DNA from 2 places in the Halobacillus sp. A1-3 genome. Region 2 is predicted to be linked to the other one. Evidence: riboswitches for the same ligand, from Rfam matches in the RefSeq annotation. Region 2 holds a riboswitch; the other holds the start of a gene.
What was found. Region 2 has a riboswitch for thiamine pyrophosphate ahead of thiT (energy-coupled thiamine transporter ThiT). Riboswitches for the same ligand answer to the same signal wherever they lie in the genome.
Positions count from the first base shown of each region.

Region 1 (3,415 bases), on a different contig from region 2:
TACTTATGGCCTTGTCCCACGAAAGAGAGATAGAAAATATTGTAGAAGAGACGCTGGAGAAATTGATTCAATACGATGAGAAAAGACAGACCGATTTGATTCATACCTTCATTGTCTACAACAAATACAACAGCAACGTCAGCCAAACAGCTCGGGCCTTAAATTTACATCGTCAATCGTTGTTACATCGACTCCGAAATATTGAACAATTGACTGGCCTTTCCTTATTAGATGCTGATGATCTATTCCTTTTAGAGTTGAGCGTGCGATTATGGATGTTGAAAAAAGTAGAAGAATGAGCGTTTCAGTAAGCTGAAACGCTCTTAAAGGTTTTATTTTGAGTCAGGGATAAACTTTTCTACTTCTCCATTGCCTGTGCCAACTTTAGACAATTGAACAAGCCATTCGTCTGAATCGATATCAAAAGACAGCATTTTTACAGATAAAATATCCTGGGTAGACAGGTCCTTCAGGGCATTGGACAGGGCCTCGTAGGCTTCCAGGTCTGCCCCTTCCACTGCACTCATTTCCAAAACAGAGACGTGATCCGCAGCTGCCTGTTCAGGATAAGATTCCTGTATATCACCTTGGGTCCAAACCTCCACTTGCTTACCAATAAAGGAATCACCTGAAATTCCTGAAACCCACATGGCTCTAGGATTCCCTTCAGAGTCAGGATCCACCGAGTCAACGACAAGAATTCGGTCGTCTTCCTGTTCCATTACATAGCCAGTGATGTCGGGAGGAAGATTTTCATCGGAATCGCTCGTACTGGATGATTTCGAATCTTCCCCGCCATTAGTGGAGCTCGTTGTATCTGTTGAGCAGCCTATCAAAGTGAGTAGACATACCATGCTAATGATCCACCATGCTTTCAAAATGATCGCTCCTTTTCAAAAAAGCTTATCGGTTTTTGTTTACGGGTGACAAAAAATAACAACTCTGTTATGCTGAAATCATCCAAGCGAATACCAATTCATTTACTACTAGGGGAGCCTGAATGGGCTGAGAAGAAAGCATGATGCTTTCTGACTCTTATGGACCTGATCTGGTTAATACCAGCGGAGGGAAGTAGTTGGACGATACGTCTATTTACTATATACCCATTCAAAGTCAGGTCCTCACCAGGATCTGACTTTTTTTATAGCTTCCCTTTAAGAAGGGAGGTATAACGATGAACAGTACAAGGTTGCTTACAACGATGGCCGTTTTTGTAGCTATTGGTACGCTTGGTTCGCAATTGTTGTGGTTTCCAGCTGGGATTGCTAAAGCATATCCCGTCCAGCATGCAGTCAACGTTATGGCTGCGGTCACTCTAGGTCCCATCCCGGCAGTGGTCATTGCCTTTACGATTGGATTATTGCGAGTGCTTCTAGGGTTAGGTACACTGCTCGCTTTTCCTGGGGGAATGATTGGTGCATTTATGGCGGGGTTGTTTTACAAAACCTTTAGGAAAAAAATCTTTGCCGTTGTTGGTGAAGTCATTGGAACAGGTGTAATCGGAGCTCTGTTTGCTGTTCCTTATGCCCAAGTGTTAATGGGGAGTACAGCAGGGGCTTTCGCTTTTCTCCCACCTTTTCTTGTCAGCAGTATAGCAGGTGCGATGCTCGGCTGGGTAGTCGTCTCACGAGTCAATCAGAAACATTTACTTTTACCATCATAATACACGGAATCTACTAGGGGCGCGAGTGTTCGCTGAGAAAAGGTCATCCTTTGTCCCTCAGAACCTGATCTGGTTAGTACCAGCGGAGGGAAGTAGTCAGTATCCACATCTATTTTCCCCTCTAGTGGCTTCCAAATCATTAGGAGGCTTATTTCCATGACATTTACAGAGTTGTTAAGAGAAGAAAATAACGATATTTTTGAAGAGATTTTCACACATCCATTTGTTAAAGGAATCGGAGAAGGTGTTGTTCCACCTGAATCCATAGCCCATTACATCAAAGCGGATTACGAGTACTTGAATGCGTTCATGCACGTCTATGGCATTGCTATGTCCAAGTCTTCGAAGCGTGAAGATATCGAGTTTTTTAACGATCAAGTCAGCTTTGTTCTTCATAGTGAAGTCCATCCGCACCATAATTTCTGTGAACACATTGGAGTGCGCTATGAAGAGCTACAAGGGTATCCACTTCCACCGACTGCGGATCACTATATCAAGCATATGATCTTTCATGCCAATCAAGGCAGTTTAGGAGAGATACTAGCCGCCTTGCTTCCATGTCCGTGGACTTACCTTGAAATTGGACACACACTTATGAAGCAATATCAGCCGACAGAAAATCACCCTTTTCACCCTTGGATCAGCTTCTATGCAAATGGAGAAATCGAAACGCTGACGAACCATTTACGTGCCAGATTAGATTCACTTGCTGCTGAAGCTTCTGAATCTGAACAGCAAAAAATGAAGGAAGCTTTTAGAAAGAGTTGTCAATTGGAATGGTTGTTCTGGGAAATGTCCCTGACCTGTGAAGAGTGGCCGACTGCGGGGGTGACTACAAAATGAATCAAGTCTCTTGTGCGTTAACGATTGCCGGGACAGACCCAAGTGGTGGAGCTGGGGTTCAGGCAGACCTGAAAACCTTCCAAGAGTTAAAAAGCTATGGAATGTCTGTCATCACATCGGTTGTGGCACAGAATACGACAGGGGTGAAGGGAGTTCACCATCTCCCTATAAATATGCTGGATAATCAACTCGAAGCCATTTCTTCGGATATGCCTGTGCACGCAATAAAAACCGGGATGATTGCAACAGAAGAGATGATGGGAGCTGTCGCGGAATGGATAGCGAAAATGAACGTGTCCTATGTAATGGATCCTGTAATGGTTGCTCAAAGTGGTGACCCTTTAATTGAGAAAGAAGCAAGGCTGTATTTGAAAAATCATCTCGTTCCCTTAGCTTCACTCCTTACACCAAACATTCCTGAAACGGAAGATCTGTTAGGAGAGAAAATCGAAACGAAAGAAGACATGAAGCAAGCGGCAGTATCCATTGTAGAGAAACTCGGTTGCGGTGCAGCACTGGTGAAAGGCGGCCATTTCCAAGGAGATGCTGTGGATTATTTATACGACGGAGATTGGATTCACACCTTCCGATCAGAACGTATCGAGACAAAAAATACACATGGTACAGGGTGTACGTATTCTGCCGCGATAACGGCTTATTTAAGCCAGGGTTATCCGATTGTAAGGGCCGTTAAATTAGCAAAGTATTATGTGACGGAAGCGGTCAGACATTCTTTTGATTTAGGTCATGGAAGCGGACCAACCAATCATTTTGCTGTGCGAGCGGAGGTAGTTAACAAATGAATCTAGGAATCATAAATGAAGTGCGAAAAAACCAGCCGTTGATTCACAATATCACCAACGCTGTAGTTATGAATTTTAGCGCTAATGGTTTACTTGCTTTCGGAGG
Region 1 is NZ_JBPCEO010000001.1:185,990-189,404, reverse strand. Features, by position in the region: gene ACRYKC_RS00885 (PucR family transcriptional regulator) at 1-299, shown strand, start outside; gene ACRYKC_RS00880 (DUF3221 domain-containing protein) at 333-878, opposite strand; TPP riboswitch at 979-1,087, shown strand; gene thiW (energy coupling factor transporter S component ThiW) at 1,175-1,663, shown strand; TPP riboswitch at 1,669-1,771, shown strand; gene tenA (thiaminase II) at 1,820-2,506, shown strand; gene thiD (bifunctional hydroxymethylpyrimidine kinase/phosphomethylpyrimidine kinase) at 2,503-3,309, shown strand; gene thiM (hydroxyethylthiazole kinase) at 3,306-3,415, shown strand, end outside.
Region 1: another riboswitch for thiamine pyrophosphate. It lies ahead of tenA (thiaminase II); the one in region 2 lies ahead of thiT (energy-coupled thiamine transporter ThiT).

Region 2 (3,415 bases):
CCATTCGATTCAGTCTTTCAACAAATCAATAAGTTGTGAACCATGTCCATTTTTGCAGATGATAGGTGGCGTAGCGAATAAATGTAAGATTACCTTGAAACTCCGAATAGTCTGCTGTATAAGTCTCGCCGTTTTCGTTATTCCACATCCGTTTAAAGTAGCTATCCACTTCTTTAAAAACTTCTTCAGAAGGTGGACCTTTGATGACCACATCTGCTTCAAGATTCAAGTTTGCCAGATTACGTCTTGTATAATTGGCAGAACCTGCAATAATAACATTTTCTTTCGACTTATCTATATATAACATTTTGGTGTGAAACTGCTCGATATTTACTTCATACCAGCGCATATTGATGTTTTTGTTACCTAAATTCTTCATTTCCGCTGCTACAGGTAAGTTAGGCAGGCCAGGTTTTTGGTGCCCAAAGGCTTTCTTATTCGGATCCATGATTATATTGACTACAGCCCCGCGATCAGCCGCTTTATCAAGCTGGTCAATCACTTTCCGGTCACCCAAGTAATACATGCCTAGCCAAACATTATCGCCTTCTCCTGCTTTTTTAAGTTCATCAAGAATGGAGCGATAGATCTTTCCTTCCGTCACAAATTGAGTTTGTAAATTTCCCTCTTGTTTTTCAAAAGACATGTCTTCATATTCAGGAAAATCAGCTTCTCCTGAATAATTGACCACTGCTTCTTCTGCTTCTAATATATCCTTAATGATTGGGCCTTTCATTTTGAATGCTACATTCTCATGATAGCCGCTTGCATCGTGTGGGTTTGCAGTTTGAACAATGGCAGAATCCTCCGTGACCAACAGCTTACGGTGATTCGCTTTAATGTTCAATAACTTCATGTACGACCTTAAGGTGACATCTGGTGCTTCTTTTGCGATTGGGTTACCAATCCAGCCCTGCCCTTCGGTTCCCATCCAGGAAAAGAACAAGCGCCATACGCTTGAATAAAGAGGGTTGGAATCACGGAGCTTATTTAGATTCGTGAGTACAACGTCCACTCCAGCGTCTTCTAAGCGGCGGATGGTCTCTGATTCGTACGATCCATAAATGGTATTGATCCGATCAGTAATGAAAACAACTTTTAGGTCAGGATGTTTTTCTTTTTGCTGGACAATTTGATCAACAAGGTTATCCGAAATCGGAGGAAACTCATTTTTTCCGTTTGTATAGCCATTAAATAAGAACATATCCGCTACAATAAAATCTTCTGCCTCAGAAATCGTCCGCCCTAACTCCTGAAAGATTTGACGTTCATGTACCGTCTCTCCGTCTTTATTCTCGTACGTTAAATCATAAAAAAATTCGATATCTTTCATCGAATGGGTTTCTCCTTGATAAGATATTCCTTCAGGCAATGGCTTCCACGAGGTATGATAGGCAATCATGAAGGTATTAACGAGGATAAATATGATGATGGTCCAGAAAATTTTGCTCTTATGAATTTGTCTTAACTTATTTCTTCTTTTCCGCATCCGTTTCTTCAAAAATCTCTTCATTAGTCAGTCCGCCTTTTTTATAGGGTGCAGTACTATTTTCACTAAAAAAATAGAAATCAAACCTAATACCTAAAAAAACCCTCGTTTTTATATAAAACGAGGGTTTTATCTTACTTTATTACTAATTGTGGGCGTTGAACAAAAAGCAGGGCTACAATCATCGCGCTCAGGACAAAAGCCGGCAGCATGTACCCCCCGTTATAAATAAGGGAGTACAACCATACGGGCTGACCTTCTGGAGCGAATTCTCCGTAAAAGACTATTCCAGCAATAAAGTGCCCCAAAAAGCGGAGTAAGCTTCCGATAAAACATCCGACAGTCACCCAAAAAATCAAAGAACCTTTTTCATTCGAAGAGATAGCTTTCCAGAGTGGTTGTGCCACAACCCCAGCTAAACCGATGACAGAAAAAGCGACCAGATAATCGAGAACCGTCTGCAACGGCGTGATGATATAAGCACCCGTTAGTATTTGATAAATCCCGAATAAAAGTCCTGTCGTCATTCCTCCTTTTACTCCCCAGCGAAATGCCATGATAAAGACGGGCACCATTGCAAATGAGACAGATCCGCCCTGCGCCCATAGTTTAAACGATAAAAAAGGAATGATATCAAGTAAAATGGCTAAAGCAGAAAAGATTGCCATTTCCACTAGAAATAATACACGTTGGTTTCTCACGATTGAGCCTCCTAATAAAAGACACAAAAAAAGCAACACCCAGGGGAAGCTTCCTGATGGAGGTTCCCGTTAAGCATTGCTCAACCATCAAAAGAGCCACCATCCCTACGCCAGTGCTAACTGACAGGTTCGAAGGGTCTGAACCGCATTCACTCTCAGCCGGAAGGCTCCCCTTGAAGGCTTTATACCGTTTACTTTTCTTGATTTGTCTTCTATTATAGTAAAAAAACAATGAGAATACAAAGATTTTTATTGCCCGGGAAATCCCTTTATAAAGGTATTCTAACGGTTGGGCTTTCGCTTATCATTTCGTTTTCGTGTACATTTGAAAGAATTCTAGACTTCGCTCAATAATTAAATCCTGGTCATTATCCAGTGTGGCTACGTGATAACTGTTTTCTAAATGGACGATTTCTTTGTGTTCTGAAAACACAGTATCAAAAATCACCTCTGAGTTATGCGGAGGAACGACGTGATCTTCATCTGAAACAAACACAAGTATCGGACAATGGACGCTTGATAGCTGGCTTTTCACCTGACTCATTAAATCTAAAAGCTGGTCAATGGAACGAACTGGTGTCCGTTCATAAGCAAGCTCTTCTACATCTTCCATCTTAATATCCGAACCAATCGCATCAGTGAACGGACCGTCCATTGCTTCTGTATTTTCCATCGCAGGAATATCAATCGCCGCATTAATCGGAATGACGCCTTCAATATCCGGATAGTTCTGGGCGACATATAACGCAAGTGTACCTCCCATAGAGAGTCCTACAGTAAAAATAACCTCACACCGATCTTTCAACCAGCGGTAACCCTCATCAATGGACTCGATCCAGTCCTCTTTTGTCGATTTTTCCATATCTTCTGGTGTCGTTCCGTGACCTTTCAGTCGTGGCGCACAAACGGTGTATCCAGCCCTTGCGTAGGCTTCTGCAAGAGGCCTCATGCTTTGAGTTGTACCAGTAAACCCGTGGGAAACTAGAATACCGACTTCATTTCCCTTGAAGTAAATAGGATCTGCACCTTTCAAGACGTTCGTCATTTCCATAAATTTCTCTCCTTTATCGATATATAATCAGGAAAGCAGATTTTTTAAAACCATTCTCTCTAACCATGCCCACGGAAGCACCTTCTTTAAGAATAGGTTCATCCTTACTCCTGGGCCAATTGGATAACGCAATTTTCGAATGCGATCTTTGTCTGCAAGTTTGGTCATTAGTGT
Region 2 is NZ_JBPCEO010000002.1:191,455-194,869, forward strand. Features, by position in the region: gene ACRYKC_RS03710 (phospholipase D family protein) at 26-1,513, opposite strand; gene thiT (energy-coupled thiamine transporter ThiT) at 1,624-2,190, opposite strand; TPP riboswitch at 2,276-2,374, opposite strand; gene ACRYKC_RS03720 (alpha/beta hydrolase) at 2,495-3,241, opposite strand; gene ACRYKC_RS03725 (SDR family oxidoreductase) at 3,269-3,415, opposite strand, start outside.